DNA from 2 places in the Halobacillus sp. ABR2_026 genome. Region 1 is predicted to be linked to the other one. Evidence: a T-box and tRNA genes for the amino acid it is inferred to sense, from the RefSeq annotation. Region 1 holds a T-box; the other holds one or more tRNA genes.
What was found. The T-box of region 1 lies ahead of tyrS (tyrosine--tRNA ligase). A T-box ahead of a tRNA ligase gene usually reads a tRNA of that ligase, here a tRNA-Tyr.
Positions count from the first base shown of each region.

Region 2: it encodes a tRNA-Tyr, which carries the amino acid that the T-box ahead of tyrS (tyrosine--tRNA ligase) is inferred to sense. The anticodon was not compared.

Region 1 covers NZ_JBSWTM010000001.1:2,799,453-2,810,951, reverse strand. Annotated here, with positions in the region: gene ACXADE_RS14595 (transglycosylase domain-containing protein) at 1-1,999, opposite strand, end outside; T-box leader at 2,120-2,325, shown strand; gene tyrS (tyrosine--tRNA ligase) at 2,421-3,686, shown strand; gene rpsD (30S ribosomal protein S4) at 3,823-4,425, opposite strand; gene ACXADE_RS14580 (diguanylate cyclase domain-containing protein) at 4,912-6,801, shown strand; gene ACXADE_RS14575 (GAF domain-containing protein) at 7,911-8,390, opposite strand; gene refZ (forespore capture DNA-binding protein RefZ) at 8,513-9,109, shown strand; gene hisJ (histidinol-phosphatase HisJ) at 9,099-9,902, opposite strand; gene ACXADE_RS14560 (septation ring formation regulator EzrA) at 10,062-10,460, shown strand; gene ACXADE_RS14555 (septation ring formation regulator EzrA) at 10,426-11,499, shown strand, end outside.
Region 2 covers NZ_JBSWTM010000001.1:128,575-140,073, forward strand. Annotated here, with positions in the region: rRNA gene ACXADE_RS00740 (23S ribosomal RNA) at 1-1,927, shown strand, start outside; rRNA gene rrf (5S ribosomal RNA) at 2,013-2,126, shown strand; tRNA gene ACXADE_RS00750 (tRNA-Asn) at 2,170-2,244, shown strand; tRNA gene ACXADE_RS00755 (tRNA-Thr) at 2,248-2,319, shown strand; tRNA gene ACXADE_RS00760 (tRNA-Glu) at 2,338-2,412, shown strand; tRNA gene ACXADE_RS00765 (tRNA-Val) at 2,418-2,493, shown strand; tRNA gene ACXADE_RS00770 (tRNA-Thr) at 2,506-2,581, shown strand; tRNA gene ACXADE_RS00775 (tRNA-Tyr) at 2,598-2,683, shown strand; tRNA gene ACXADE_RS00780 (tRNA-Gln) at 2,793-2,867, shown strand; tRNA gene ACXADE_RS00785 (tRNA-Lys) at 2,908-2,980, shown strand; tRNA gene ACXADE_RS00790 (tRNA-Gly) at 2,997-3,071, shown strand; tRNA gene ACXADE_RS00795 (tRNA-Ala) at 3,075-3,147, shown strand; partial or broken gene rocF (arginase) at 3,433-4,334, shown strand; gene ACXADE_RS00805 (aspartyl-phosphate phosphatase Spo0E family protein) at 4,345-4,539, opposite strand; gene sigW (RNA polymerase sigma factor SigW) at 4,699-5,262, shown strand; gene ACXADE_RS00815 (zf-HC2 domain-containing protein) at 5,278-5,937, shown strand; gene cdaA (diadenylate cyclase CdaA) at 6,465-7,277, shown strand; gene ACXADE_RS00825 (CdaR family protein) at 7,270-8,265, shown strand; gene glmM (phosphoglucosamine mutase) at 8,329-9,678, shown strand; gene glmS (glutamine--fructose-6-phosphate transaminase (isomerizing)) at 10,176-11,499, shown strand, end outside.

The DNA of each region.
Region 1 (11,499 bases):
CGTTCGGGTTCGTCGCTACAAACCAGGAGTCTCTTGTCGATTGGGAGGTCCCTGTTTTACCAGCCCAGTCGACACCGCGGTTGTAGAGCATGCCTCTCACTCTTTGCCCAGTCCCGTAATCCAGTACATCACGCATGACATCGAGAGTGAGATAGGCAGCCTGTGGGCTGTATACTTCTGTTTCTTTTGTTTCGTGTTCATAGATGGTTTCTCCATCTTTAGTTTCGATTTTATCAATCATATAGGCGTCTACGAATTTACCCATGTTTCCGAAAGTTGCATAGGCATTGACATTGTTTTCAACTGTAATCCCGTAAGTCAGTCCTCCTAATGCCATCGATTCGTTTGTATAATCATCTTTCACCAAATTTTCTCCCATTCCCATTTTAACCAGATAATTTTTTACGGGATCCTGGGATTGAATTTTATGGTATTGTTTGACCGCAGGTACGTTATAAGACTGAGCAAGGGCATAACGTGCGGACACAAAGCCTCTGTGGTTTCTTGAGAAGTTACGTACTTCCTTACCGCCATTATAATAATAAGGAACGTCGGCAATGACAGAGCCAGGCTGTGCAGCCCCCATATCAAAGCTAGGTCCGTATACTAGAAGCGGTTTCATCGTACTACCGTTGGAACGGCGCGCTTGAGTGGCATGGTTCAAGTTTTCCTCTTCGAAATCATATCCCCCGATAAATCCATAGATTTTACCAGTCGAGTTTTCAATAATGATACTTCCAAGCTGAAGCGGGGAGTCAACCTTAATTTCCTCACCCTCGCTGTTCAATGCGGTTTCCTTGCCCCAGGGCCAATTACTTTCCGTGTAGGAATCTCTTACTTCCTGCATCTCATCATAGACTTCTTTGTCCAGCGTCGTATGAATCTGATAGCCGCCGGCAGAGAGTTCCCGCTCAGCCATGGTGTCGTATTCTTCCTTAAGGGACTCATCTTCATTCAAGTCTTTTTGTGTGTGACCGTTCTGCTTCATCAAATGTTTCTGGATTAGCTGTTTGGCTCTTTTGTGAACTTCCTGATTAATTGCAGGATAGGTACCTAGCACCGTTGACTTAGGCTCTGCAAGTGTTTCTTCGTTAACCTGGAACTTCATGGCCTCATCATATTCGGCCTGATCGATATAACCCGCTTCAAGCATGCGCTCAAGTACTTCGTGCATACGATCGATCCCGGCTTCGAGATTCTCAGGCTCCTTGATGGATCCATCATTATAAAAAGGAGTATATCCGAATGGTGACTGTGGAAGGCCGGCAATAAATGCAGATTGAGCCAAGGACAATTCTTTCGCATTCACCCCGAAAATTCCTTGAGCAGCCGTCTGGACACCTGCTACGTTTTGACCGTTCGCATTTCTTCCGAAGGGTACAATGTTTAAGTATGCTTCTAAAATTTCATCCTTATCAAGAAACCGTTCAATTCTTAAAGCAAGAAGCATTTCTTTAGCTTTCCGTTCAAAAGACACTTCATTGGTAAGGATCTGGTTTTTAACCAATTGTTGGGTCAGCGTACTTCCCCCTGTTTTTACTGAGGAATTGGTTACTTCTTGAACGACCGCACGCATAACGGCTTTAGGAACAACTCCCTTGTGTTCTCCGAAGTATTCATCTTCTGTCGCAATAACAGCGTTTCTTAAATCTTCACTCACCTGATCTAATTGTATTTCTTCACGATAGAGATCTGACCTTACATCTCCAATTTCTGTATTTCCATCATTGAAATACATGGTCGAGGTCTCTGAATAGTTATAAATCGTTTCTTTCATTTGATCTTCACTTCTCACCTCTTCATCTTTCACAAGAGAAGCGAAGTAGCCGGCGCCTACACCACCTGCGAAAAATAACCCGATGACACCGATGATGATAAAAAATAAGATGACGTTCCACACGACATCATAGGTGATCCGGCCATTTTTCTGGATGGTCCCGCTCTGCCATAAAGAGCGTATATCCAGCTTATTTCTCCCTTTTTTCGGTTGATTAGACATGATAATACCTCCTAAAATTCCAACAATATTATAACACACCCGGGGAGGTTAGGATATAATTCTACAAGGGGTTTTATTGCTTTTTGAGTTGTGTTGTGATAAATATATACGTAGATGAATAATTGTGCGTTGAAGGACTGGAGTAGAAAACATTTCCCTGTTTCAGAGAACCGGCGGCTGGTGTGAGCCGGTACACATATGTTTTTGAATTACGACCTGGAGCATCTCTTCTGGTATGAATCAGAAGACGGTGAAAAGCCGTTATCGATCGGAGTGGCACATTCATTTGTGCAACAAGGGTGGTACCGCGAGACCTCGTCCCTTTTAAGGGAGGGGGTCTTTTTTGTTTTCAGAAAATTCATCTCTAAGACCTTTCATGGAAAGCACAAGTCTACTAACGAATAGAATGAGGAGTGAACGTATGGATATTTTGCAGGATTTACAGAATCGCGGATTAATTAACCAAATGACGGACGAAGAAGGTTTGAAGAAACACTTGGAGCAGGAGCAGGTTACCCTGTATTGCGGTTTTGATCCAACCGCAGACAGTCTTCACATTGGACACCTTCTTCCGGTGCTCATGTTGAAAAGGTTCCAAAAAGCGGGTCACAGGCCAATTGCACTCGTCGGAGGCGGTACCGGAATGATTGGTGATCCAAGTGGCCGGTCTAGCGAAAGACAACTAAACAGTGCAGAGGTCGTCCATGGATATAGTGAAAGAATTAAGGAGCAGTTAGCGAAAATTCTTAACTTTGATAAAGGGGAAAATGCAGCCGTTGCGCGTAATAACCACGAATGGCTTTCCCAGATGACAATCATTGATTTTCTACGGGATACAGGAAAACATTTCGGAATCAATTATATGCTGGCAAAAGATTCTGTGGAATCCCGAATCGAGCAGGGGATCAGTTATACTGAATTTTCCTATATGATTCTGCAGTCTCTTGATTTCCAACAGTTGTATCAAAAAGAAAATTGTACCCTACAAATCGGTGGAAGTGATCAGTGGGGGAACATTACAGCAGGTCTTGAACTATTAAGACGTACGGCTGCAGGTGAAGAAGAGGTCGAAGCCTATGGCTTAACGGTTCCATTGATTACGAAAGCAGATGGATCGAAGTTTGGAAAGACTGCCGGTGGAGCTATCTGGCTTGACCCTGAGAAAACATCTCCCTATGAATTCTATCAATTCTGGATCAATGCTGACGATCGTGACGTCATTCGCTTCCTGAAATATTTCACATTCTTGAGCATTGACGAAATTACTGAGTTGGAAAAAGAAGTAGAAACTCAACCTGAAAAGAGAGTGGCGCAGAGACGTTTAGCAGAAGAAATGACAAAGCTTGTGCATGATGAAGAAGCACTGAAACAAGCGGAGCGCATTTCCTCTGCATTATTCAGTGGAGACATTAAAGCTTTATCCGGCAAAGAAATTGAGCAAGGATTCAAAGATGTTCCTACTTATATGTCTGAAGAAAAAGAACCTCAATTGCTCGAGCTCCTCGTGAATGCTGGAATTTCTTCCTCCAAGCGTCAGGCGAGAGAGGATATCGGAAACGGAGCGGTTTATATCAATGGAGAGCGTAATCAAGATCTTAAACACACCATCGGAGAGGAAGATCGTATCGAAGACCAGTTTATGATTATCCGCCGAGGGAAGAAAAAATATTACTTGATCAAATTTTAATAATAAATGAGAAAGGCGGCAGCCCATAAGGACTGCCGCTTTTTTATAGGTTTTTAACTTATAGGAACAAAAAAAGCGTTCATAGAATGTAAAAGAACATTCCATGAACGCTTTCTTAATCGTCTGCAAAAGCAGATTAACGAGAGTAGAATTCAACGATAAGAGCTTCGTTGATTTCAGAAGGAAGCTCAGCGCGCTCAGGGAAACGAGTGTACGTTCCTTCACGCTTATCTTCGTCGAAAGTAAGATATTCAGGTACGAAGTTGTTTACTTCGATCGCTTCTTCTACGACGTTAAGCTTTTGAGATTTTTCACGAAGGCTGATCACTTGACCAGGAGCTACGCGGTAAGATGGGATATCAACGCGACCGCCATCAACAGTAACGTGGCCGTGAGTAACTAGCTGACGAGCTTGGTTACGTGTACGAGCAAGACCTAGACGGTAAACTAGATTATCTAAACGGGATTCAAGAAGGATCATGAAGTTTTCACCGTGGATACCCTTCATGTTACCTGCTTCTTCAAACATACGACGGAATTGACGCTCAGTCAGACCGTACATGAAGCGAAGCTTTTGCTTCTCTTGTAGTTGAAGACCGAATTCAGATAGTTTTTTACGTTGGTTTGGACCATGTTGTCCAGGAGCGTAAGGGCGCTTTTCAAGCTCCTTACCAGTTCCGCTTAAAGAAATACCATAACGACGTGATTTTTTCCAGGTTGGACCTGTATAACGTGCCATAGGAATTTCCTCCTTTTTATTTTATTTTGCATAAAATAAAAACAGTGTGTCCCTTTAGTCATTGCTCATTATGTTTTCATGCACCTTCGCCCCAGCAGCAGAGAGTTACGCGATGCACCTCTTAAGAGAGGAACAAAATGATAACAATGGTGGTTCACATAGGCTGCCATTTATTTTACACAACGAATATTGTAATCTTATAGGAGGAATAAGTCAAGGGTATTAAGAAAATCGTTTTGGCCGGTGGAGGTTTTTCTTCATCAAAAGTTATGCCTGCAGCTATTTTTATTCACAGGAAATAGCTCGAGAATCATAGAACCTCGCTCAATAAGTTTGTTTGAAATAGATAACAACAGGAATAATTTTTATAATTTTTAATTAATAATAGTCGTATTCGTGATTAAAGTAATGGTACAATATACTCAAATCGTTTGTTAGGGAAGATAGGTGAGTCAAATGATTGTCCAATCCCTCCTGGAGAAAAAAATGGAAAAACTACAGAGTCAGCTGTTCCGGTCTTTTACATCAGCTACTCCCTGTACGTATGAACAGTTTCTGATCAACCTTCTGGATGATATCAAGGATTATACGGAAGTTTCTTTCTGCGTGGTTTATTTATTGGATGAGTGGAAAGGCCGGTTTCAGTTATATGCAGGGAACGGTCAATTGAAGCAATCATTGACCAGCCATTTTTCAATAGATGATGTCTTCGCCCCATCCACCCACCAAACAACTGTTAAGGAATTCATCGATGAAGAGGGGAAGCATTCATCATTAAGAGTCGTTCCTCTTCATTCAGGTCGCACGGTGTTCGGGTACCTAGTATTAGGAGGGGAAGGATCGGCTGAGCTGGATGAAAGATGGATGAAAACCTTAAGTTCAGGGGTCACAGCTTATATTAAAAAAATGGAAGGTTATTATTCATCCATAGAGGAAGAAAAAAAGTATGAACTTCTGTACAAAATCACCTCACATTTCCATTCTTCGATTGATATCAATGGAGTGTTGAAGGAGATTATTGAGACACTTAGAAAAACATATCCTGATTTTCAATATTACTTATTACTGTCAAATGATTATACTAAGGACGATGATTTGCCTGTGCGGGAACTTACCTATGAAATGGACATGGAGTCCAGCGCAAGTACGCAAGCTTATGTTTCAGGTGAAGTACAAATGGAGGATCATTTAGTAGAGGAACGTTCTTTCCTTTATGCACCTTTAAAAGGAAAGCAGGGGATTTATGGAGTACTTCAGGTTGTAACTCCTGGGTATTTGTACTTTCCAAAAAAAGACGTTGAATTTTTTGTTTTTATAGCAAACACCGCTGGTAAAGCACTTGAAAATGCACAGTTATATCAGCAATCCAGGAAGTTGAACAGCGATTTGCAATTGATCAACTCTACTTCCCAAAAACTTAATTCCGATATGAGGTTGACGGAAAAGATCAAATACATGGCTTTTAAGATCCAACAATCCTTTCATGCAGACGAAGTAGGGTTTATTACTTATGACGACACCTCAAAATATAAAGTACTCGAAGGCAGTACAGAGTTTTTCACTTCTCTTGAATCGTGTAAGCTGATTGAATATGGGAAAGAAGCGTTATCTCAACAGGATGGTGCCCTCTTTATCGGAGACATGGGCGAGAAGGTGGTAGAAGGTAAATACCGCTCGTTCATGGCTGTTCCTATGAAAGATCACGAACATATTAATGGTCTTGCCATAGTCCTTCATGAAGAGCCCTATTTTTTTACCTTTGAATCCTTTAAACTTCTTCAGTCTCTCGTTGCCCATTCTACACTCGCTTTCGCCAATTCCATCCTTAGAGAACAGTTGGAGAAATCGGTTATTACAGACTATTTAACTAAACTTCACTCTAGAGTGTATTTGGATCAATGTGTGGAAAAGCATGTTCAGCAAGATAATCATGGCAGTTTACTATTGTTTGATATCGATAATTTTAAAAACATCAATGACACTTATGGACACCAAGTGGGGGATGAAGTGATCTGCCAGGTAGCCGCCATTATAAAAGAGGTTATTGGAAAAGAAGGGCTTTCCGCTCGTTGGGGTGGGGAGGAACTCGCGGTTTATCTGCCATCTTTATCAACGGAAAAAGCACATGATATGACTGAAAGGATCCGTGAAAAGATTGCCGGGTCCACATCTCCGGCTGTGACTGTATCCTGCGGGATCGCTTCTTGGAAGGCGGAGTGGGTGAGACCAGACCGCAAACAAATTGTCCAACAGGCGGATCAAGCTTTATACCAAGCAAAAAGTTCAGGGAGAAACCGAATTGTAACCGCCCACCCATCCGGTGAAATAGATAAACGCATGCCGGGAAGCATACAACCGGGATCGTTCGTTGAATGAGTCTAATATAAGATGAGCCACTTCAATAAAATTGAAAGTTCCTTTTTGGGATAGATCTACCAACACGGAATCTTAATAGAGACAAAAAATAAGGCTCTGTTAAAGTTCAATGTTGATATTTGCATCAACGGATGGAAGTGACCATAAATGATAGGATGGTAAAAGGGAATTTATTTCCAAGTATCAAAACCTTGAGAGGATTTCCTTTCACGATGTAACCATTGAATCTTGTTAGATTATTATTTCGAAACTGAGTTTTAAGCTAAATGGCAGGATTGTTGAAGACTACCTTTCGAGAGGGTTCGGGGTTCGTTATTGTGTTGAGTGCCAGGGGTGGCTGGGAAGCTACTCGCTTTCCTGTGGGGGAGTGCCGAGCTTCCTCGGGCTTATCGCCCTGCGGGATCTCGCCGATCTCCTTTCTCCCACGGGAGTCTCGCAGCTTCCCAACCACCCCATTCGATCATGCGAGAAACGAACCCCTTTACCAACGTTGGATGGTCTTCCATTACCCCGGTTGTTGTAAGCATGAAACGCTATGTATCAAGCTTTCCGGGTTCGAGCACCTCGGTTTAGGCGTATGATCCTTATCCTCTCACCAACTAGAATAGCGGATGATTCATGAAGGGGTTTCGAGACCCTGATCTAGCCAAGGGGCGGAGGGGGATGGCGAGACTCCTATCTTAAGTGTGCAGGCGCCTCGTTCAGCGGCGTATGGACTGGACTGAGCTGGAGGAGATAAAGGAAACACGAAGAACGAAGGGATTCGATGTTGACTTATCGCACAGAAGCGAGGGAAGTCTCACTAGCCGCTAGGCGCAGAAACCGGATATCTATGAGGAAAAGAGTGCTGGGTGAGACCCCGCAAGGCGTAAGCCTGAGGAGGCTCACCGCGCTCCCGCGGAAAGCGAGTCATCCCCCGCAGCCCCTAACTCCCACACAAACATCTCGAAGCTGAGTCTTCAAGAAAAGGGAGCTTTAGTTGAAAAAACCAACTGCAAAAAAAAGGAACTTCCATAAAATTGGGAGTTCCTTTTTGCAGTAACATCAATACTAAACTTTAACAGAGCCAAAAATAAAGCCACTGGAGTGGATATTCCAGCGGCTTTATTTTATAAGTGATTTTGGAGCGTTTGTACGAATGCTACTAATTTCTCCTCATCAATTTCATCGAACCTTCCTTTAGAAGGGCTGTCGATATCTAAGACCCCGTATATTTCATCGTTCTTCACGATTGGGACGACAATTTCTGATTGACTGGCCGCATCACATGCAATGTGACCAGGGAATTGGTGGACATCTTCTACACGGAGAACCTTATTCTCAGCAACTGCTGTCCCACATACTCCTTTCCCTGAAGGAATTCGGACACATGCAGGAAGACCTTGAAATGGACCTAGAACAAGCTGGTCTTCTTTCCACAAGTAAAATCCCACCCAATTAACATCTTCTAGAAATTGATTAAGAAGAGAAGAGGCATTGGACAAGTTTGCGATGGCATCGGACTCGTCTTCTATTAGGGCTTTCAATTGTTTGACGACCAGATCGTAATTTTCGCTCTTCGTTCCTGTATAAAATGTGGATTGAAACATGAAGTGAACCTCCTAAACTTAGTATATTCGACAAAAACCATATTCTTCTGTCGGTATTTGGTGGACGAATAGGGCAGGATTTTCACCAAACAAAGAGAATCCTTTCCTGAGGGGGAAAAATTATGAGCCGACCAAATGTAACACGCGACAAAGTGCTAGATGTAGCTTGCCGACTTTTTTACAGCCAAGGTTTCAACGGAACATCAGTCAGGGATATCGCAAAGGCAGCTAATGTGAATGTGTCGTTGATCCATTACTACTTCAAGAGTAAGCAAGGCCTTTTTGAATCGCTCGCCGTCAGTTATTTCGAACCTTATCTAGCCATGCTGGACGAGCAACCCTCAGAAGGTGAACATCGTTTAAATGAATTAGTGAAAAAAATTCTACATTATAAACAGTCGAATTATCAACTATCTTGTTTGTTAAACAGGGAATTGACCTTAAATACAACGTTTGCAAGAGAAATGCTGGTTACTTATTTGGCGAAAGAGAATCATTTGCTAACCCAAATTCTATTCCGTAAACATTCACATATGGATGTTACATTCAAGGAAAAACTGTGTCTACTTCAACTTAAAGGGCTGCTCAATGCACCTTTTATGATGCCGCACGAATTCAAGGACCCGTTTATCACAGACGCTTCGCTCAATCATTTTGTAGAAATGTACAGTGGACTGATGAACGATCACACGTCTGTAAAAGAACTGGCTAAAGCATAAGAAGGTCCGGATCTACAGCATCCAACCCCTGCTTCAGACTATTTGAAGTATGTGCATCAGAACCATAAACTAAATGAATTCCCATAGAAGAGGCTTGTCTAGCTATTGATAAGGGTGGATAAGTCTCTTTGCAATGCTCTTTTTTCATGCCGGCCCCGTTGTAATCGAGAGAATAACCTTCTTTCTTAACAAGGTCCAGAAACATAGAAGCTTTCACTTGCCAGTTCTCAGGGGCTGGGTGAAGCTTTTGGAATTTTTTCACGAGCGTCATATGTCCAATTCTTGTAGGCTTGTATTTTCCCAAATCACATAGAACGGATTTGGACAGTGCGCCGTAATAGGATTGATAAAGCTCATCGATACCACCGATATCCTCGATTGCTGCCTGATACATATTCGGGCTGAAGTCGATGCAGTACCATTGATTGTCCCCTTTTAAAAAGTGAACGGATAAAAGACTGTCGTCAATGTTAGGGCCGTAGGTGTTAAGAAAATCCGTGATTTCTTGTTCATACCCTTCGATATAATCGACTTCAAACCCTTTCTTTATTTGTATTTCATCTGCATATTCTTTTTGAACTTTTTCGATCTCCATTAAATAAGGCTCCACCTGGTGACGGGACATGCTGCTGTCTTTGTCTGGTACTGGATCATAAAACGAAGGGGGGAGAGGGGCGTGCTCGGTAAATGACATTGTTTTGTACCCCTTTTTGATGGCTTGCTCTATATAACTCTTCAGTGAGTCTGAAGAGCCATGGGGGCAGTAAGGCGTATGGATATGACCATCGATCATTTCATTCACTCCTTCATGCTTGAATTTTTTGTCAATAAGATAAATAATTTGAAATATTTTAGCCAAAAGGATGTTTTACATGGTATCATTATAAACAACTAAATCATAATTCGGAACGTAATACATCCGTATGGCATGTTTATTGTAAGGAGGCTGTTTATGAAGTACGTCATCGGGGCTATTTTACTACTCATCGCATTGTTCATCATTGGGCTGATTTGGCGGAAAAAGGTCTATGATGAAGTGGATCGCCTGGAAGGTTGGAAAATGGATATTATGAACCGGCGCGTTACCGAAGAGTTATCCAAAGTAAAAAGCTTAAACCTTTCTGGTGAGACTCAGGAAAAGTTCGAAGCTTGGAGAGCACGTTGGGATCAAATTTTAACCAAGGAGCTTCCTGAGCTTGAAGAAGACCTTTTCGATGCTGAAGAAGCGGCGGACCGTTATCGTTTCAAGCGGGTTAAAGCCGTACTGGCCAACACAGAGAAGAAGTTAGTAGCCATTGAGGAAGACATCAAAAAGAATGCTTCAAGAATTGGAGGACCTCCTGGATTCTGAGAAGCAAAGCAGACTGGAAATAGAGTCTATGGAGCCGGAACTGAAAGAACTTACCAAACTCCTTATTCAAAACCGTCACCAATACGGAAAGGCCGTCCGAATCTTTGAAGAAAGAGTCGGAGAGCTGAAGGACAAGCTTGGAGAATATGATCAATTAACTGATCAGGGGGACTATATTGAAGCCAATACCCTGGTTCAAACCATCCGCCAGGAGACCAATGAATTGTCTGAAGCCGTCCAGCATTTCCCAGACCGTTGGAAACAGGCGAAGTCTGAACTTCCTGAACAGCTGCGGGAGTTGAAAAACGGTGTCGAAGAGATGAAAGCAGAAGGTTATAGAATCTCACATTTTGATTTTCTTCCCGAGTTACATAACTATGAACGGTCACTCGAGGAATTGCTCGCGCAATTGGAGAAGGGCGATCAATCCGGAGTAGAAGAAAAATTGGAAGACATACAAACACGCATCCAGGAAATGTACCAGCTGCTTGAAAGCGAGGCGGTAGCTCATCATTATGTAGAAAAACAGTTTGAGCCTCTTAAAGCTCAATTGGATGAGTTGGAGTACGTGCTTGCGGATACAGAGCGTGAATTAGATGAGATTCAAGAGACCTACCAAATAGAAGAAGAGCATTTGGAGTCTCACCGAAGCTTGATGAAATGGTTCAATCAAATGCGCAAACGTGTGACGAGTCTTAATTTCAGGAAAGCAGATGGAGAAACTTCTTTTTCCCTGCTCCGAGACGAACTGGAAGATACAGAAAAGCAGTTACTTGAGCTTAAAGAACAACACGGATACTTCAATGAACGTGTGCAAAACTTAAGAAAAGACGAACGGGAAGCTAAACAAAAAATTAATAAGATGGAAAGTCTTCTTTTAGAAACCCATCGACGTTTAAAGCGGAGTAATATTCCAGGTATCCCGGCGTCCATCTATGAAGATATGAAAGATGCAAGTTTCAAAGTTGATGAGGTTTTTCAAAGCCTCGAAGCCCAGCCGTTGGATATGGTTGTCGTGAATGCAAAGTTGGAAGAAGCG
Region 2 (11,499 bases), 2.7 Mb from region 1:
CAGACCGTGGGTGATAAGGTTCATGGTCGAGAGGGAAACAGCCCAGACCGCCAGCTAAGGTCCCAAAGTGTGTGTTAAGTGGAAAAGGATGTGGAGTTGCTTAGACAACCAGGATGTTGGCTTAGAAGCAGCCATCATTCAAAGAGTGCGTAATAGCTCACTGGTCGAGTGACTCTGCGCCGAAAATGTACCGGGGCTAAACACACCACCGAAGCTGCGGATTGATCTTATGATCAGTGGTAGGAGAGCGTTCTAAGGGCCGTGAAGTCAGACCGTAAGGACTGGTGGAGCGCTTAGAAGTGAGAATGCCGGTATGAGTAGCGAAAAAAGAGTGAGAATCTCTTTCACCGAATGCCTAAGGTTTCCTGAGGAAGGCTCGTCCTCTCAGGGTTAGTCGGGACCTAAGCCGAGGCCGAAAGGCGTAGGCGATGGACAACAGGTTGATATTCCTGTACCACCTCCTTTCCGTTTGAACGACGGGGGGACGCAGGAGGATAAGGAGAGCGCGCCACTGGATGTGCGCGTCCAAGCAGTGAGACGGTCGGATAGGCAAATCCGTCCGGCAACGTTGAGCTGTGATGGGGAGGGAAATATAGTACCGAAGCTCCTGAGTTCACACTGCCAAGAAAATCCTCTAGTGAGGAAAGAGGTGCCCGTACCGCAAACCGACACAGGTAGGCGAGGAGGGATCCTAAGGTGAGCGGGAGAACTCTCGTTAAGGAACTCGGCAAAATGACCCCGTAACTTCGGGAGAAGGGGTGCTCCTCTGCCGAGGAGCCGCAGTGAAAAGGCCCAAGCGACTGTTTACCAAAAACACAGGTCTCTGCGAAGCCGTAAGGCGAAGTATAGGGGCTGACACCTGCCCGGTGCTGGAAGGTTAAGGGGATGCGTTAGCTTATGCGAAGCGTTGAACCGAAGCCCCAGTAAACGGCGGCCGTAACTATAACGGTCCTAAGGTAGCGAAATTCCTTGTCGGGTAAGTTCCGACCCGCACGAAAGGTGCAACGACTTGGGCACTGTCTCAACGAGAGACCCGGTGAAATTATACTATGTGTGAAGATGCACATTACCCGCGACAGGACGGAAAGACCCCGTGGAGCTTTACTGTAGCCTGATATTGAATGTTGGTACAGCTTGTACAGGATAGGTAGGAGCCTTAGAAGCCGGAGCGCTAGCTTCGGTGGAGGCGCTGGTGGGATACTACCCTGGCTGTACGGACATTCTAACCCAGGACCGTGATCCGGTCCGGAGACAGTGTCAGGTGGGCAGTTTGACTGGGGCGGTCGCCTCCCAAAAGGTAACGGAGGCGCCCAAAGGTTCCCTCAGAATGGTTGGAAATCATTCGCAGAGTGTAAAGGCACAAGGGAGCTTGACTGCGAGACCTACAAGTCGAGCAGGGACGAAAGTCGGGCTTAGTGATCCGGCGGTTCCGCATGGAAGGGCCGTCGCTCAACGGATAAAAGCTACCCCGGGGATAACAGGCTTATCTCCCCCAAGAGTCCACATCGACGGGGAGGTTTGGCACCTCGATGTCGGCTCATCGCATCCTGGGGCTGTAGTCGGTCCCAAGGGTTGGGCTGTTCGCCCATTAAAGCGGTACGCGAGCTGGGTTCAGAACGTCGTGAGACAGTTCGGTCCCTATCCGTCGTGGGCGTTGGAAATTTGAAAGGAGCTGTCCTTAGTACGAGAGGACCGGGATGGACACACCGCTGGTGTACCAGTTGTTCCGCCAGGAGCATCGCTGGGTAGCTACGTGTGGTCGGGATAAGTGCTGAAAGCATCTAAGCATGAAGCCCCCCTTGAGATGAGATTTCCCTTTGCTTTAAGCAAATAAGATCCCTCAGAGACGATGAGGTTGATAGGTCCGAGGTGGAAGCGTGGTGACACGTGGAGCTGACGGATACTAATGGATCGATGACTTATCTATCGAAATGATAGTGTTCGTGAAAAGCGTTTCTTCAAAAGATGTTTCCTTATCCAGTTTTGAGGGTTCACCTCAAACTTTATATTGATGTGGTGGTGAAGGCGAAGAGGTCACACCTGTTCCCATGCCGAACACAGCAGTTAAGCTCTTCAGCGCCGATGGTAGTCGGGTTTACCCCCGTGAGAGTAGGACGCCGCCACATTGATACTCTTTCCTTATTAATGCTTTTGATGATTGTACATTATTCCAACGTAGCTCAGTGGTAGAGCAATCGGCTGTTAACCGATCGGTCGTAGGTTCGAATCCTACCGTTGGAGCCACTTGCTTCCATAGCTCAGTGGTAGAGCACTTCCATGGTAAGGAAGGGGTCGCCGGTTCAAATCCGGCTGGAAGCTCTGAATTTTAATTCGATTGGCCCGTTGGTCAAGTGGTTAAGACACCGCCCTTTCACGGCGGTAACACGGGTTCGAATCCCGTACGGGTCACCACTAATGGAGGATTAGCTCAGCTGGGAGAGCACTTGCCTTACAAGCAAGGGGTCGCAGGTTCGAACCCTGCATCCTCCACCATTATTTTCATAAGCCGGCCTAGCTCAACTGGCAGAGCAACTGATTTGTAATCAGTAGGTTGGGGGTTCAAGTCCTCTGGCCGGCACCACTTATTTAATGAAAGTGGAGGGATAGCGAAGTTGGCCAAACGCGGCGGACTGTAAATCCGCTCCCATCGGGTTCGTAGGTTCGAGTCCTACTCCCTCCACCATTTATTTTTCTAACAAGAACGGCTGACATCCTTGATCAGCTATTTTTTATGAAAATGAACATGCCTTGTATAATGATCTTTAGATGGTATATACTATTTTTGTAACTGTTGGGCCATAGCCAAGCGGTAAGGCAACGGTTTTTGGTACCGTCATGCGCTGGTTCGAATCCAGCTGGCCCAGCCATTTTATAATAGATGTTATACTGGAGTTTAATCATTTATGTGAGCCATTAGCTCAGCTGGTAGAGCATCTGACTTTTAATCAGAGGGTCGAAGGTTCGAATCCTTCATGGCTCATCTTTCAATTTCATATGCGGGAGTAGTTCAGTGGTAGAACACCACCTTGCCAAGGTGGGGGTCGCGGGTTCGAATCCCGTCTCCCGCTCCATTCGGGGCCTTAGCTCAGCTGGGAGAGCGCCTGCTTTGCACGCAGGAGGTCAGCGGTTCGATCCCGCTAGGCTCCACTCTGTGAACCTGACATCAAAATTGATGTCAGGTTTTTTGTATGGGATAGTGAAACCTATGTATTTTTCTATCCTTCAAGCCCCGGATGAGCGATTCAGATTATGGGGGAACGGAATGTCCATTACGATCATCCATAATTTGATGAATGGTCACAAACCTTGTAAACATGCATGTTTACATACGTTTTCATACTGTATTTCGTATATATATGCACAAACATGTCCAGTTGAGTCATCTTAAGCAAAACGGATACAATTATAGTAGAGAAAAAAGGAGGAACTTTGATGAATAAACAGCTTTCCATTATAGGTGTACCTATGGACCTTGGACAGATGCGCCGGGGTGTAGACATGGGACCGAGCGCCATCCGCTATGCAGGAATGGTTGAACGTCTGGAACAATTAAAGTATGACATTGAAATCTAGGGGATATTGAAATTCCTCGTCCTAAACAAAATACGGAAGTGAAACAGGATAACTTGCGCAACTTGAATGAAATTGCCGAAGGAAGCCGAAGACTTGCGAAAGCGGTGGATGAAATCGTAGAAAACAAGCGATTCCCACTTGTTCTTGGTGGAGATCATAGCATCGCAATGGGGACTCTTGCTGGTGTTGCTAAACATTATGAGAACCTTGGCGTTATTTGGTATGATGCTCATGGTGATCTGAACACGGCAGACAGCTCTCCTTCCGGTAATATTCATGGGATGCCTCTTGCTGTAAGCCTTGGCATCGGACATGAGAAACTAACAAGTATCCATGATTATGAACCGAAAATAAAACCGGAGAATATTGTAATCATCGGTGCCCGTTCATTAGATGAAGGGGAAAAAGTGTTAATTGAGGAAAAGGGCATTAAAGTTTATACGATGCATGAAGTGGATCGTATGGGGATGACCCAGGTGATGGAAGAGACAGTCGACTATCTGAAAGACCGTACGGATGGAGTTCATTTGAGTTTGGATCTTGATGGATTAGATCCAAATGATGCACCCGGCGTAGGAACACCTGTGATGGGTGGATTAAGTTATCGTGAAAGTCATTTAGCTATGGAAATGCTTCACCAATCAGAAATGATTACATCGGCTGAATTTGTAGAAGTGAATCCTATCCTTGATGAAAAAAATAAAACCGCCAGCGTGGCGGTAGGTTTGATGGGTTCTCTATTTGGGGAGAGCTTGAAATAAAAGAAGAATTTTAGCAGTAACCCGCTTTTTGTAAGGCGGGTTGCTGTTTTTTATGGGTTATTTCATCATATTCATTTAATAATTCATCTAACTTCACACTTACACGCACAACTTCAGGCGAGCTCAATTTATGGAGACGGGCTAAACGTGTCATTTCCATACGACAGGCTTCGATTTCCTTTGTCAAAGCAATCACTCGCGTCATAATATGTGGCCTCCTAAAAAATTTTTACATTTACAGCTTTATAACCGATACTAAAAAAAGTTAAACTTATATTAGCGAAAAAAATATAAAATTTATGAAACTTTGAGGCGAGGTCATCCGTAAAGGTTATCGACCGCACGTAAAGCGGAGGTATAGAAGATGGAAACCATGATTAAGCAAAAAATTAAAGAAGTGAAAAAAGGCAATCAATCGGCTTTTGAAGATATTGTATCTTTTTATCAGAATAAAGTTTTTCATATTTGTCTACGAATGGTGGGAAACTCATATGAAGCTGAAGACCTTGCCCAGGAGGCTTTTATTAGGGCCTACACGAATATCCATACGTTTGATGAAAAAAGGAAATTCTCGACTTGGATCTATCGGATAGCCACGAATCTGTCCATCGACCGGATCCGTAAAAAGAAACCGGATTATCATCTTGATGCAGAAGTGAAGGGGACCGAAGGGTTAGACATGTATTCACAGCTGGCGGCGGATCAGGCACTACCAGAAGAGGAAGTGGAGAGTCTTGAATTACAAACGTATATTCATAAAGAAATATTAGCATTACCACCGAAATATCGGAGTGTCATCGTCCTTCGTTATTTAGATGAGCTTGCTTTACAGGAAATTGCAGAAGTGTTGGATATTCCTGTAGGAACAGTGAAGACGAGGGTCCACAGAGGGAGAGAGGCCTTAAGAAAAAGGCTTCGACATGTGTGAAGGAGTTGAGAGGGAATGAATTGCAAGAGAGAAGCAATTGAACTCATGCATAAGTATTTAGATGGTGACTTATATAAAGATGAAGAGAGACGACTGAGAGACCATTTACAAAACTGCCAAGCTTGTCAGAATCATTTTCATGAATTAAAGAGAACAACCACGCTTATTACAAATACGACGCCTGTTTCTGCGCCACCCCGGTTTACGGCGAATGTCATGGCCAACTTACCGAAGGAGAAGAAAAGAAAGAATTACATCCGGAAGCTTCAAAAGCATCCACTCCTTACAGCAGCTGCTGTTTTCTTTATTCTCATGTTCAGCGGTATATTCACCGCCTGGAACCAGGATCAGCAGGTGACGGTTTCGAAACAGGAGAACCTTGAAATCCGTGATCATACGGTCATCGTCCCTGAGGGTGTTACTGTTAACGGGGATCTCGTAGTGAGAAATGGTGACTTGAGAATCGATGGGAAGGTCGATGGGGACATTACCATAATAAATGGGGACATCCTCGAGGTTACGTCAGACGACGGGAACGAAGCGGATGGACTAGACCGTAATAACCTCCGGGCGTATTCAGGTGAACTCACAGAAGTAAACCAGGTGTACGAATGGGTTTGGTATCATACGAAAAAGACAGTCAATGATGTCTTTTCATTTCAATCCGATGAATAAAGCAAGGGGGCCTGTGCTCCCTTGCTTTTTTTATAGCGTATTTTTTGATGAAACGCCGGAGAAACTGAATTCCAATAAGACTTCGCAAGCTCTGATTTCTGATTGTTGCCCCCCTTGTTCCCGATAGAAAAAAGAGGGATTCTGCTCATTCATGGTTCAAGAATCCTATATCCTTTTTCAGTGAATGCCTGTTAAACTTACGGCGGAAGGGAGGGCAGAAATAGAGGGGAACCATAATTAAGGCCGGAAGGCAGACGAGAACTATGAACTCAACATAGACAGCAGATAGAGAAAGGAGTAAAAAACATACTTCATATGCACAGTATTTTTTGGACATTGTTTTATTACATTTCAATCTCATTCAAAAAAATGATGGGGACATTCTCCATTTTATTAAGTAAAAGGATTCATCCCTACATAGGGCAATCGTCAGGCCGGTATGTTCTCCATATATAAGGGAAAGGTTATGTGATATAATGGTAAATGTGAATTTTTAAGGTTTATTATATCTAAAAGGAAGTGTAGGCATGCTTGATGGGGGATTGGATGTTTTAGATTATTTTTTGATTACTGTGGATATCGCCCTTGTCTGGTTTGTTGTATATAAATTAATCATGCTGATCCAGGGGACGAAAGCGGTCCAGCTTTTGAAAGGGATATTCGTAATCCTGGGTATATGGTTATTGAGTAATTTATTTGGACTGACCACTTTAAGATGGCTGATGTCACAAGCAATTACGTGGGGTTTCCTAGCTATAATCATTTTGTTCCAGCCCGAACTGAGAAGGGCATTAGAACAGTTGGGACGGGGAAGTTTCTTCAGCAGGAACACCTCAGAAGAAGAAGACACCGAAAAAACGTTACAGGCCATCATCAAGTCCTGTAATTATATGGCGAAACGCCGGATCGGTGCTTTGATAACAATTGAGCGAGATACCGGTATGGGAGATTATGTGGAGACGGGAATCCGCGTAGGCGGCCACTTGTCGAGTGAGCTTCTTACAAATATTTTTATACCGAATACCCCCCTCCATGATGGAGCGGTCATACTTAAGAATGATGAAATAGTAGCTGCGGCGTGCTACCTCCCCCTTTCGGAAAGCCCATTCATTTCAAAAGAACTCGGGACGAGGCACAGAGCGGCCATGGGCATTAGTGAGGTCACGGATGCATTGACCATCGTTGTATCTGAGGAGACAGGAGCGATCTCCTGTACTAAAAACGGTGAACTGCACCGCGAGCTTGATCAAGTGAAACTTGAAGAAATTCTGCGCACAGAGTTGGATTACTCCGCCCCTGCGGTAAAAAGCTGGAACTGGAGGGGGAAGAAGAATGGATAATTGGTTCAAGAGTGTTTGGTTTATCCGCATTATATCCTTGATGCTTGCCGGTCTTCTCTGGGTGACGGTGAACGTGGATAACAATATGGATTCTGATTCTTTATTCTTCGATCAGTCTTCTTCTGATATGGAGGTAATGGAAAACATCCCATTGGAGATTCAGTTCGACAGCGAAGAATATGTAGTAAGCGGCATTCCTCAAGAAGTATCGGTGTCCGTTGAGGGCCCTACATCTGCGGTCGCCCCAGTATCCAGACAGAAGAATTTCAAAGTATTTGTAGACTTAAATGGCCTGGGACCTGGCACACACGAAGTGTCCTTGCAGCACTCAGGTATTTCCAACCAGTTGAATGTCACACTTGATCCCAAGATTATTGAGGTGACGATTGAAGAGAAAGTAACCGAAAATTATGAAGTGAGTGTTGATTATATCAACGAGAAGAACCTGGATAGTTCCCTTGAAGTTGGTGAACCGGAGCTTGAGCCTTCGAGTGTGGCCATAACGGGGGCATCTTCTGTTATCGATCGTGTCGCTTCTGTTAAAGCGATCATTGATGTTGGTGGAGTAACAGAGTCTCTGGAAGATCAGGAAGCCCCGGTGAAAGTTTATGATAACCAGGGGAATGAATTGAATGTACTCGTAGATCCGACGGCCGTGAATGTATCTGTACCGGTTTCTGCAAGGAGTAAAACGGTTCCGATCAATGTGGCTGCAAGAGGAGGAAATACAGAAGGGGTGCTGATTGAATCTGTCAGCACGCAAACAGAGGAAGTCACCATCTCAGGTCCTAAGGAAGTCCTTGATGGCATCGAGGAGCTCCCAGAAGTCCCTGTGGATGTATCGGAAGTGACCGAAGACCAAACGGTGGAAGTGGATATTCCGCTACCGGAAGGGGTCACATCCGTTCAGCCAGAAACGATTGAAGTGGATATAGGAGTCGTTGAAGGTGATTCGGAAGACGGAGACGGTGAAACAGACCAACCCTGAACCGTACACCGCAACGTAATAACTTAGATAAATGGATAGAATAGAAAGAGAGGTCGAATGACAATGGGCAAATATTTTGGAACGGATGGCGTCCGAGGCGTCGCAAACAAAGAACTAACTCCAGAGCTAGCCTTTAAATTAGGTCGCTATGGCGGTTATGTTGTAACCAAAGGTGTTGAGCGTCCGAAGATTTTAATCGGTCGTGATACGAGGATTTCAGGCGAAATGCTCGAAGGTGCACTAGCCGCCGGGTTATTATCAATCGGAGCGGAAGTGATGCGTTTAGGTGTCATTTCTACACCTGGGGTAGCCTTCTTGACGAAAGCTTTACAGGCAGAAGCCGGGATTATGATTTCAGCTTCCCACAACCCTGTAGAAGATAATGGGATTAAATTTTTCGGTCCGGACGGGTTCAAGCTGACGGATGAACAAGAACAGGAAGTCGAAGCATTGATTGATGCAGAACAAGATGACCTTCCGCGTCCTTCAGGGGCTGACCTTGGTCAAATCAACGACTATTTCGAAGGCGGGCAAAAGTATCTGCAGCATTTAAAACAAACCGTTGATTATGATTTTGAAGGGATTCACATTGCCCTTGACTGTGCCCATGGAGCAACTTCGTCCCTGGCGTCCCATTTATTCGCAGATCTTGAAGCGGATATTTCCTCCATTGGTTCCTCTCCGGATGGACTGAACATTAATGATGGAGTCGGTTCCACACACCCTGAATTGTTACAGGATCTTGTAAGAGACAAAAAAGCGGATGTAGGTCTTGCTTTTGACGGTGATGGCGATCGTTTAATTGCGGTTGACGAAAAAGGAAATATTGTCGATGGCGATCGAATCATGTACATTTGTGCGAAACATATGAATGACAACGGAACATTGAATCATTCCACAGTCGTATCCACCGTCATGAGTAATCTCGGCTTTTATAAAGCAGTAGAAGCGAATGGCATGAAAAGTGACAAGACGGCTGTAGGTGATCGTTATGTCATGGAAGAAATGCGCCGAGGTGGTTATAACCTTGGTGGGGAACAATCTGGTCACATTATTTTCCTTGATCACAACACGACAGGAGACGGCATGCTTTCTGCCCTTCAGTTGGTCAACGTCATGAAGGAGACCGGCAAACCGCTTTCCGAGCTTGCTGCTGAAATGGAAAAGTTCCCGCAAGTGCTGAAGAATGTTCGTGTCATTGATAAGCAAAAGGTGCAGACACATCCTCGAATCCAGGAAGCCATCCAGGCGGTGGAAGAGGAAATGGGAGACAGCGGACGAGTTCTGGTGCGCCCTTCCGGTACAGAACCACTAGTAAGAATCATGGTGGAAGCACCGACAGAAGATCAATGTGAAGAGTATTGTCAAAAAGTTGTTCAAGTCGTAGAAGAAGAGCTTGGGATGCAAGAATAAGAACAGGGCTTGCGCAGGTCGCACACGGTGAAGACCTGCGCATATCCTATTACAAGGTCCTTACATTTATGTAACGGTTGCAGTTTTTGTTGACCGGGATGAGAGGGCTGTGTAGAATTAATGATATCCTATTAAATTTTGAGATTTCGGGTTTACGTTAAATCATTTCCGGAAACGAGAAAAGAAGGACTTTATTTTGAAAAAGCTGAGGAGGATCGAGGTCATTCAGCTATATAAAGCGCCAGGACTGTGCACTGCCGCCATGCAGGGACACAGTTGACGAGGTGGAGGTTCATCGATGATTCGGCGGATGCCTCCCGGTTGTACCACTTCAACCGTATGTCCGAATGTAAAACGGGAAGGCGACTTTCCGAACAAAACATTCTGGACGAAGTGACTAAAGATAGAAAAACGGGAGAGGGGCAGCGGAAAGCCCCTTGAAGATTTATGCTTTGGAGCCTTCGTTGCCCTTCTCATAAAACAGGAGGACAACAGTTATGTGTGGAATTGTAGGTTATATTGGACAGAAAGATACGAAAGAAATTTTATTGAATGGATTAGAAAAGCTTGAATATAGAGGCTATGATTCAGCCGGTATTGCAACTCTGAATGACAAAGGTGTAGAAGTCACGAAAGTAAAAGGTCGTATTGCTTCTCTTCGTGCGGCGGTCGATGAAAACGTGAAATCGACACACGGCATCGGTCACACGCGCTGGGCGACACACGGTGCGCCGAGTGAAGAAAACGCACACCCGCATCAAAGTACTTCCGGACGCTTCACAATCGTTCACAATGGTGTTATTGAGAACTATGTGGATGTTCGCGATGAATACTTGAGCGATGTTGCATTCAAGAGTGAAACAGACACGGAAATCATTGTACAATTGATCGAAGTATTGAACGATGAAATGAACGATGTCGCTGCAGCTTTCCGTAAAGCTGTTGAAATGCTGACAGGTTCTTATGCGATTGCTATGATCGATCGTGAGAATAAAGATACCATTTACGTTGCGAAAAATAAGAGCCCGCTACTTGTAGGAATCGGTGACGATTTCAATGTTGTAGCCAGTGATTCTATGGCCGCTCTTCACGTGACGGATCAATTCCTTGAGCTTATGGATAAAGAAACAGTCATCGTACGTCGTGATGGCGTTGAAATCCAGAAGCCTGATGGTACAAAGGTTGACCGTGAACCATTCACAGCTGAACTGGATACAACCGATATCGAAAAAGGCACGTATCCTCACTTCATGCTGAAAGAGATTGATGAACAACCGTTCGTCATCCGTAAAATTATTCAAGAGTATCAAAACGAAAATGATGAGATCAAGCTGGATCCGGAAATTCGTCAGGCGATGAAAGAATGCGACCGCATTTACATTATCGCAGCAGGTACGAGTTATCATGCCGGACTTCTTGGGAAGCAGTTCATTGAAAAACTTGCAAATATCCCGGTGGAAGTCCATGTAGCCAGTGAATTCTCTTACAACATGCCACTCCTATCTGAGAAACCATTGTTTGTCTATATTTCTCAAAGTGGTGAAACGGCAGACAGCCGTTCTGTCCTAGTCCAGACGAAAGAACTTGGTCATCCAGCACTTACGGTTACGAATGTGCCAGGATCCACCCTTTCCCGTGAAGCAGATTATACGATGCACCTTCATGCAGGTCCGGAAATCGCTGTAGCTTCTACTAAAGCGTACACGGCTCAAATGGCTGTACTTGCGATTCTTGCTGTTGATACCGCACGTGCCAAAGGAATCGAACTTGATTTCGATCCTATGCAGGAACTTGGAATCGTAGCAACGGCAATGGAAGCCT